3 regions of the Arthrobacter sp. TJ-270 genome follow, and region 3 is predicted to be linked to each of the others. Evidence: riboswitches for the same ligand, from Rfam matches in the RefSeq annotation. Region 3 holds a riboswitch; each other region holds the start of a gene.
The links. A riboswitch is a leader RNA that binds a small molecule or an ion and turns the genes downstream of it on or off. The one in region 3 is predicted to bind thiamine pyrophosphate.
Positions count from the first base shown of each region.

Region 1: linked by a shared signal. The riboswitch ahead of AC4D2M_RS13225 (bifunctional hydroxymethylpyrimidine kinase/phosphomethylpyrimidine kinase) and the one ahead of thiC (phosphomethylpyrimidine synthase ThiC) in region 3 are both predicted to bind thiamine pyrophosphate.
Region 2: linked by a shared signal. The riboswitch ahead of AC4D2M_RS03795 (ECF transporter S component) and the one ahead of thiC (phosphomethylpyrimidine synthase ThiC) in region 3 are both predicted to bind thiamine pyrophosphate.

Region 1 covers NZ_JBZCNB010000007.1:45,708-48,978, forward strand. The annotation lists gene AC4D2M_RS13225 (bifunctional hydroxymethylpyrimidine kinase/phosphomethylpyrimidine kinase) at 1-1,213, opposite strand, end outside; TPP riboswitch at 1,205-1,320, opposite strand; gene AC4D2M_RS13230 (Rne/Rng family ribonuclease) at 1,430-3,271, opposite strand, start outside.
Region 2 covers NZ_JBZCNB010000001.1:801,238-804,508, forward strand. The annotation lists gene AC4D2M_RS03790 (ABC transporter ATP-binding protein) at 1-968, opposite strand, end outside; gene AC4D2M_RS03795 (ECF transporter S component) at 970-1,581, opposite strand; TPP riboswitch at 1,636-1,751, opposite strand; gene AC4D2M_RS03800 (DUF4235 domain-containing protein) at 1,865-2,125, shown strand; gene mnhG (monovalent cation/H(+) antiporter subunit G) at 2,129-2,512, opposite strand; gene AC4D2M_RS03810 (MrpF/PhaF family protein) at 2,520-2,777, opposite strand; gene AC4D2M_RS03815 (Na+/H+ antiporter subunit E) at 2,774-3,271, opposite strand, start outside.
Region 3 covers NZ_JBZCNB010000005.1:20,684-23,954, forward strand. The annotation lists gene thiC (phosphomethylpyrimidine synthase ThiC) at 1-1,342, opposite strand, end outside; TPP riboswitch at 1,335-1,444, opposite strand; gene yicI (alpha-xylosidase) at 1,491-3,271, opposite strand, start outside.

The DNA of each region.
Region 1 (3,271 bases), on a different contig from region 3:
CGGAGAGCCACGTCCGATGGAGTTCGGACTCCACCTCAAGGCAGTTCAGCGCGGAGCCTGCCCAGAAGAGCTGTTCAGCTTCGGTGGGTGCAAGGGAGCTGGCCCTGGAGAGCACGCGGGAGTAATCCCTCAGGTAAAGAGCATCCTGTGCCAGGTAGTAGGCGAATTGATCGTCGGGCAGGGTCCCGTCCCCGAGAGCACTCACGAAGCCCAGCGTGTCGATTGCTGAACGATGGCGGGAAGTGAGCTCCCACACCTGCTCACTGAAGGGGCGCGTGTCCTGCGCGGTCCCCGGAGTGTTCGAAGTCCGGGCCGGCACGAACTCGTGGAAGTGGTGGATCGGCCCGTTGCCCTCCCCTACGTTGAGTTCATCCGCGCGTTCGAGCGCGCCCCGAAGCCATCTCTTCACGATGAGCAGTGACTGGTGCCAGTCCCGGGTTTGCACCTGGACTGTAGCCAGTGCCGCGGACAGCGAGCAGCCGGTGCCGTGCGTGTTCCGCGTGTTGATGCGGGTGCCGCCCACCACAGTGACGGTGCTGCCGTCGGCGGACGGGCCAACGAGCGCATCGGGGCACGCCGAGTCGCCAGACTCATCCCCCGCCCCGCTCTCGAGGTGACCTCCCTTGACCAGCACCGAGGTGCCTGCGGACGCTGCGAGGCGTTTACCCTGCTCCAGGGCAGCTTCCCAGCTCGCGGCAACCGGCTCGTTCAGCAGGACTGCGAGCTCGGGCAGGTTGGGAGTCACGAGGTCCGCCAGCGGCACCAGGGCGCGCAGCTCGTCTTCGGCATCCGGAGCCAGAAGCCGGTCCCCGCTCGTTGCCACCATGACCGGGTCGAGGACGACGACGGCGCCGGACGCCCGCGGCAGCCACCGGCGAACCGTCCGGATGGTCTCCACGTCACCGAGCATGCCGATCTTCACCGCGTCGATGGCAACATCGTCGCTGACAGCGGTCAGCTGCTCTTCCAGGAAGGCCGGCGGCGGGGTGTGCACGCTGCGCACTCCCCGGGTGTTCTGGGCGACGAGTGAGGTAACAACGGCCATGCCGTACCCGCCCTGCGCGCCAATGCTTTTCAGGTCCGCCTGAATGCCGGCGCCTCCGGTGGGGTCAGTACCGGCTATGCTCAGCACGCGCGGAATGATCCGCACCCGAGCTACCGCCGACAATGGTTCGTTGTGTTCTACAGGTTCCACGAGCGTGCGAATACTCATCCGCGACATCCCTCCGCTAGGCCAAAGGCCGCCTGTCCGGCGGCCATCTCTAGATCAGGTTCAACGCGTTTCATCTCAGCCCGGACCGGGCACCGCGTGTCACTACGTCCCAGCCTACCCTGCGGTGCGGGCGCGGGTCATGGAAGACCACAGGCATAACGAAACACGCCGCTCCCTGGTGGGGGGAACGGCGTGTTCTGCGCATTAGAGGAAGACCTAGAGCTCTGAGGCGGGGACTCCGACTCCGAGGATCATCGGCTCTTCCGACTGCTGTGTCTTCGGTGCAGGCTTCCCGGCCCGCGCAACGTACTGCGTTCCGGTTGACGGCGCGCTGGCCTCACCGGCGGCTCTTTCGATCGTGGCGTTCGCGGCCGAGCCCTGCGCGCTGCTGGCAGCACGGTGCCGCCGGGCACGACGCCCGGACGAGGGCGCCGCACCGTCCGCTGCGGCGACGTTCTGCTTCGCCGCGTCCGGACCGGAGGTAGCTTCCCTTACGGGATCGACGGGCACGCCGTCGACCTTCACAGGCTCCTCCGGGGCCGGAGCGGCGGGCTCAGTCTCATCGCCGGCCGGGAAGCGGTCGAAGGCCTCCGTCAGGCTTTCCAGAGTCAGCCGCGGCTCCGGTCGAATCGAAACGGGTGCGTTTTCCGCGCGCGGCAGGACCACCTGCTCGCCGTTAATCGTCAACACCGCGCCGGGCGCCAGCGCTTCACCCATCGGGTGGTTCTCGAGCTCGTGATCGTGCTCATGCGCGGCGTGGGTAGCGGCGGCAATATTCGCGAGGGCTGCCCGGGCAGCTTCAGCGCGGGCCTGGCGTTCAGCGTCGTCGGGCTTCTGTTCCGGCGCGGGAACGTGTTCCTCCACCGGCTGGCTCTTCGCCCGCCGCTTGCGCTCGCTGCGGGACATCTTCTCCTGCCGCAGGTGCTGCTGGTGGTTCTCCGGCGAAACGACGTGCCTGCGGTGCTCCACCGGCTCCTCGTGGGTGACGACGCCGCGACCGCCACAGTGCTCGCAATTCTCGCCGAACACCTCAAGCAAGCCGGTTCCCATGCGCTTACGCGTCATCTGGACAAGGCCGAGCGAGGTGACCTCGGCGACCTGGTGCTTGGTGCGGTCACGTCCCAGGCACTCCACGAGCCGCCGCAACACGAGGTCGCGGTTCGCTTCGAGCACCATGTCGATGAAGTCGATGACAATGATGCCGCCGATGTCCCGCAACCGAAGCTGCCGGACAACTTCCTCGGCTGCTTCGAGGTTGTTCTTGGTGACGGTTTCCTCAAGGTTGCCGCCGCTGCCGGTGAATTTGCCCGTGTTCACGTCTACCACGGTCATGGCTTCGGTCCGGTCGATCACCAGTGAGCCGCCCGAAGGCAGGAACACCTTGCGGTCCAACGCCTTGTGGATCTGTTCATCGATGCGCCGTGCAGCGAAGATGTCCTCGTCCTTGGTCCACTTCTCAAGCCTGCCCACGAGGTCGGGAGCAACGTACATGACGTACGCCTCGATGGTGTCCCATGCCTCCTCGCCGGAAACGATCAGCTTGGAGAAGTCCTCGTTGAAGACGTCCCTGACCACCTTGATGGTGAGGTCCGGCTCTCCGTAGAGGAGTTCCGGAGCGAGGGTCTTGGTCGACTTCGCCTTGCCCTCGATCGTTTCCCACTGCGAGCGAAGGCGGTTGATGTCGTGGGTCAGTTCCTCTTCGCTGGCACCCTCGGCCGCCGTGCGCACGATGACCCCGGCGTTCTCGGGCAGGCGGTCCTTGAGGATCCGCTTGAGCCGGTTGCGTTCGACGTCGGGAAGCTTCCGGGAGATGCCGGTCATCGAACCGCCCGGCACGTACACCAGGTAGCGCCCGGGCAGTGAGATCTGGCTGGTCAGGCGTGCGCCCTTGTGGCCCACCGGGTCCTTGGTGACCTGTACCAGCACCGAGTCGCCCGACTTCAGCGCAAGTTCGATGCGCCGCGGCTGGCCGTCCAGGCCTGCTGCGTCCCAATTGACCTCGCCGGCGTACAACACGGCATTGCGTCCGCGCCCGATATCGATGAACGCTGCCTCCAT
Region 2 (3,271 bases), on a different contig from region 3:
CTGAGCAGTCCGGCGATGGTGAGCGCGAGCGTTGACTTTCCGGCTCCGTTCGGGCCGAGCACGCTGACCGCCTCTCCCGTCCGGAGGGTGAGGTCGACGTCGTCGAGCACTGCCCGTCCACGCTTTGACCGCGCGACGGCCAGCCCGGCCGCCTGCAGCAGGTCCGGTCCGGCCGAGGTTTCGACGGCGGGCGTTTCCGGCCGGTAGCCCGGCACCCAGACGCCGGCTTCGATGAGCCGCGAACGCGTTGACCCGTGCCGGAGCACTGCGTCCGGTTCACCGTCGGCGAGGATGCCGCCGTCGGAGTCGAGCACCACCACGCGGTCCACCACATCGGCCCATACCTCGACCCGGTGCTCCACCACCACGAGTGTGGCTGAAGTCCGGTCGAGCACGCGGACGACGGCGTCCCTCACCTCGATCGCCCCTGCGGGGTCAAGGTTGGCGGTCGGCTCGTCGAGGAGCAGCAGCCCCGGCTGCATCGCGAGGACCGCCGCCAGGGCCAGCCGCTGCTTCTGGCCGCCGGAGAGCGCCGTGGTGGGATGATTCAACGCAACGTCGAGGCCGACGTCGTCGAGGGCCCGATGCACGCGCGGCCAGATCTCGGCGCGGGGAACGGCCAGGTTCTCGGCACCGAACGCTACCTCGTCACCCACCCGGGCCAGCACCAGCTGGGTGTCCGGATCCTGGAGGACCAGGCCGGAACGGCCGCGTGCAGCAGCCGGGCTGACGCCGTCGACCGTGAGTTCACCGGCCTGCTCGCCCTCGTCCTGGTCACCCACAACCCCTGCCAGTCCATGCAGCAGCGTGGACTTCCCCGCGCCGGACGCACCGAGGAGCAGCACGCGCTGGCCCGCCTCGATGGTCAGGTCGATATCCCGGACCGCCCAGCGCACCCGGCCGGGGTGGCGCCACCCCCACCCCTGCGCCGTGATCGAGGCCGGGGCGGACACCCCCGTCGTGCTCATGCTAAACGTCAGCCGTGCGGCCCGCGGCGAAGGATGACAGCGCACCGGTCTTCGCGAGCCCACGGGTGGCGAGCCACGGCAGCACACCGGCGAGCACCACACCCGAAACGGCAGCGAAGACTCCGTACATCAGCTTGTATTCCATGGCCCACTCGACGTTGTACATGATGTTCTCGCTCACCGCGAGGGCAAGACCTGCGCTGAGGCCCGCGAGGATGGCCACACCGATGTTCCAGCGCCGGTAGAGGAACAATGCGAACACCAGCTCAGCGCCGATGCCCTGCACCAGACCGGAGAGGAGTACGGCCATACCGAACTGCGTGCCGATCAGCGCCGACACGGCCGCTGCCAGTACCTCGCAGTAGATCGCGGCACCGGGCTTGCGGATGATGAGCCCGCCGAGCACACCGGCGATGAGCCAACCGCCGGAGTACAGTCCGGCCAGCGGCGGGTACGCAGCGGTCACGGCGGCAATACCGCTGTAACCGGCCGACCAGGCAAAGAAGATGACGCCTACGGCCACGGAGATGACTGAGGCGACCACAATGTCGACGACGCGCCATTCGTAGCGGCGGCGGGATGTGGACGGTGTAGGACTCTGTGTTGCAGTCATGATTGTTGATCCTCCTGGGTACAGGAGGGGAAGGCCTTCCGGCAGGGCGCCGGTCGCCCTGAGAACTCGACTCCCTTCGCCGGTACTAACCGGATCAGGTTCGAGGGTCTGCGGTGGTCCGCACTCTCAGCGCCCACCACATGCGTGGCTGCGCTCCCCTGTCGTTGTTTTGAGCGATACCAACTGTACACCCGCCGGCCGTGGTACCGGCGTCGTGGTCGTCCATCGATGGTCCCGATAACGCTAGGCTGGGACCAAAGCTAAGCCGACTGAAGGAGGCACCATGAATACGATCTTCAAACTGATGGGTGTTGGACTGGGCCTTGTGGCGGGCCTCGTAGGCACGCAGGTGGTGGACTTCATCTGGAAGCGGGTGACCGGAAACGAACCGCCGAAAGACACTGAAGGTCTGGAGAACAGCCTGCGGTCAGCGCTCGTGTTCGCCGTGATATCCGGTACGGTCAGCACCACCATCCGCGTGCTCACCAACCGCACCACGCAGCGCGCCATCCGCCGCTACGAGAACACACGCCACATCACGTAAGCGTCAGTCGTCGGACGCGCGGTCGCCCGCCTCACGGCGTCGGGTGGCCGCGTGTTCCACGACCTCGTCCAGCTCATCCATGCTGAGCAGATCCTTGCGCAGGTGCCTGGTGCGGTAGCCCGCGCGCCCCACCATGTGTGCTGACACCGGCGCCGTAAGCAGCTGGAAAACCCAGCAGACAATCAGTACGGGCACAACCGCCCACGAGCGCTGCTCCACTGCAATTGCCAGCAGAAACAACAGCAGCCCAAGAACCTGCGGCTTTGTTGCCGCATGCATGCGGCTCAGCAGGTCCGGAAACCGCATAAGCCCGACGGCGGCCGCCAGCGACATGAGCGCCCCGCCAAGGAGCAGGACCGCGGTAAGGATATCCAGGGCAGCATCCATCGGCGGCTCACTTCCTTTCGATGACGAATCGGGCAACTGCCACCGAGGCGATGAACCCGATGAGGGAGGTGGCCACCAGGATTACCAGAGTGTTGGTGTGGCCGTTGAACACCATGTCCGCGGCCAACGCCCCGCCGACGATGGCCAGCAGTACGTCTACGGCAATGACACGGTCCAGAATCGTCGGTCCGCGAGCCGCCCGGTAGATGGCGCAAACGGCCGAGACGCCGAGAACCGCAGCGATGACGCCGAGCATGACGGTCATGGGCGTCCCCTTTCCTCGAGGTGATGAGGGGCGGCGGTGAGCAGCAGTGCCAGGTCCTCCCTGGTTCCCATCACACGGATCAGCCACTCCTCGGTGCGCCGGACATTCCGGCGCACCTTTTCTGCGTCATCGGGGCCGGCGACATTCAGGCAGTGCAGGTAGAGGGTGGAAGTGGAGCGGTCCACTTCGATCACGAGAGACCCCGGAATCAATGAGATGGCGTGTCCGGTGGCCGTGACCAGGAGGTCGGATGGGCTGCGCAGGCGTACCGCAACCACAGCGTTCTTCAGCCGCGGGCCATGGGTGAGGGCCAGCCAGAACACCTGGAAGCTGGCCAGCACCAGCTCGTACACAAAGCGCACGGCGAAACCGGCAGCGTAGAACACATTGAAGCGTCCACTGAGCTCGACCGGCGGCAGGTAGAGCAGGTTTGCCACGGCGAACGCGATGATGGCACCGAAGATCAGGTTGCCCGGGCTGAAGTCCTGCCAGAG
Region 3 (3,271 bases):
TCACATCGTCTCTGTTGGGCAGGCCGAGGTGTTCCTTCGGGGTGACATAGCAGAGCATCGCCGTGCCGTAGCGGGCGATCTCGGTGGCCCCGATGGCTGAAGTGATGTGGTCGTAGCCGGGTGCGACGTCGGTGACCAGCGGGCCCAGCGTGTAGAACGGGGCGCCGTGGCATAGTTCCTGCTGTCGTTCCACGTTCTCCCGTACCAGCTGGAAAGGGATGTGGCCTGGGCCTTCGACCATCACCTGGACGTCGTACTTCCAGGCACGCTCCGTCAGTTCCGCGAGCGTGTCCAGCTCGGCGAACTGGGCGGCGTCATTCGCGTCGGCGATGGAACCGGGGCGCAGCCCGTCCCCGAGCGAGAACGCGACGTCATAGCGGGCGAAGATCTCGCACAGCTCGTCGAAGTGGGTGTACAGGAAGTTCTCGCGGTGATGGGCAAGGCACCAGCCGGCCATGATGGAGCCGCCGCGGGACACAATGCCGGTGACCCGCTCCGCCGTAAGCGGGACGTAGCGCAGCAGGACGCCGGCGTGGATGGTCATGTAGTCCACACCCTGCTCGCACTGCTCGATGACGGTGTCGCGGAAGATCTCCCAGGTCAGCTCATTGGCCTCGCCGTTGACTTTTTCAAGTGCCTGGTAGATCGGAACTGTGCCGATCGGCACGGGGGAGTTACGGATGATCCATTCCCGGGTGGTGTGGATTTCGTCGCCGGTGGACAGGTCCATGACGGTGTCCGCTCCCCACCGGGTGGCCCACTGCATCTTGCTGACCTCCTCCGCAATGGAGCTGGTCACCGCGGAGTTGCCGATGTTGGCGTTGATCTTCACGAGGAACGCCTTGCCGATGATCATGGGCTCGGACTCGGGATGGTTGATGTTGTTCGGGATGATGGCCCGCCCGGCGGCAAGCTCGCTACGGACCAGTTCGACGTCGCAGTTCTCCCGCAGCGCGACGAACCGCATCTCCTCCGTGATGACGCCGTTCCGTGCGTAGTGCATCTGGGTCACCGTCCGGCCTTCACGGGAGCGCAGCGGTACCGATTGCTCACCCTGCCACTCCTGGGAGGCGCGGCCGCGACGCACTGCGGACCTGCCGTCGTCGTGCAGGTTTCTCTCCCTGCCGCGGTAGGGCTGTGCGTCACCGCGGCCCTGGATCCAGTGCCGCCGCAGCGGAGGCAGGCCGCGGACCGGGTCGCTGCCCGGGCCTGCCGTGCGGTACACGCGCAGAGGCGGGTTCGCAGTCCCGTCGGGGGAGGGGGAGAGGCTTATCTCGGTGACTGGAACAGCGAGATCGTGTTCCGTGTCGCGGACATAGGCGATCGAATGTGAATAACTCAAGGTTCCTACTTCCTTCGCCGGAATTACCCGGACAGGTTCGACGGTCGCAGGCTGCATCAGCCCGATCTCAGCCCCTGCAATGGGGCACCCGTGTGGATGCTGTAGACCCTAGCACCCGACCTGCGGAAAGAGAGGATTCTCCTTTCCCTTACGAACCCACGACGACGGCGCTCACCTCGCCCTGCGTAACGGCCACCTCGTAGGAGGTCAAGGAACCGTCGGGGGAAGGCACCTGAACAGTGCTCCGATGCCCCTCCCCAACTGCGAACGCCCTGAACTCGACGTCGGTTGCCCAGTTGTAATCCGGCCGGGTTGAGACCGTGCCCATCGGCAGCACCGTTCCCGGGCGAACGAATACCGGAGCCTCCAGAACCGGGAAGAACCGGCTGTGCCACCGCGGGCCCTCCAAAGTTTCGCCGGTTTCGAGGTGAGTCCACGTTCCCTCGGGGAGGTAGAAGGAGTGTTCGCCGTCGGCCTCCAGCACCGGGGCAACGAGGAGGTTGCTTCCGAGCATGTACTGCCGGTCCAGGTGGGCGCATCCGGGATCGTCCGGGAATTCAAGGAACATCGGGCGCATCAGCGGTGTGCCCGATGAGTACGCCTCTTCCGCGGCACCGGCCAGGTAGGGCATCAGGCGCATCTTCAGTTCCGTGAAATGGCGCAGCACGTCCACCGACTCTTCATCGACCAGCCAGGGCACCCGGTAGGAGTTGGATCCGTGCAGGCGCGAGTGCGAGGACAGCAGCCCGAACGCTATCCATCGCTTGAAGATCTCCGGCTGCGGGGTGCCCTCGAATCCGCCGATGTCATGGCTCCAGAACGCGAAGCCCGAGGACGCGAGGGACAACCCGCCGCGCAGGGATTCGGACATTGCGGCGAACGTGGATTCACAGTCCCCGCCCCAGTGCACGGGAAGTTTCTGTCCGCCCGTGGTCGCGGACCTGGCAAACAGGACCGCTTCGCCGACACCCAGCTCCTTCTCGAGGAGCTCGAACACCGCTTCGTTGTACAGCTGCGTGTAGTAGTTGTGCATCCGCTGCGGATCCGAGCCGTCATGCCAGACGACGTCGGTGGGGATGCGCTCGCCGAAGTCGGTCTTGAAGGAGTCAACTCCCTGCCCGAGCAGCACCCGCAGCTTGTCCTGGTACCAGAGGATTGCATCGGGATTGGTGAAGTCCACCAGGGCCATGCCGGCCTGCCAGAGATCCCACTGCCACACCGACCCGTCAGCCCTGCGCACCAGGTAGCCGAGCTCCTGCCCCTCCCGGAACAGGTGGGAACGCTGCGCAATGTACGGATTGATCCACACGCAGACTTTCAGGCCGCGTTCGTGCAGCCGCCGCAGCATGCCCTCCGGATCGGGGAAGGTGGCCGGGTCCCAGACGAAGTCGCTCCAGTGGAACGCCCGCATCCAGTGGCAGTCGAAATGGAAGACGGAGAGCGGCAGGTTCCGCTCGGCCATCCCGTCTATGAAGGACATCACGGTCTTCTCGTCATAGTCCGTGGTGAACGAGGTGGAAAGCCACAAACCGTAGGACCACGCGGGGATACGTGCGGGCCTGCCGGTCAGCTCGGTGTACCGGCGCAGAATCTCCTTCGGGGAGGGCCCGTAAATAACGAAGTACTGGAGTTTCTGGCCCTCAACGCTGAACTGCGCCCGTGAGACGACCTCGGACCCGATTTCGAACGAGACGCGCTCCGGGTGGTTCACGAACACCCCGTACCCGGAGTTGGTCAGGAAGAACGGCACGTTCTTGTAGGCGAGGTCGCTCGAAGTTCCACCGTCCTCATTCCACACATCCACCGACTGGCCGTTCTTCACGAACGCCCCGAAGCGCTCGCCAAGGCCATACACATTGGTACCGACGCCGAGGGCGAGCTGCTCGTGCACAAAGAAGCGTCCGGCGTCGTCGGTAATGAAACCGACGC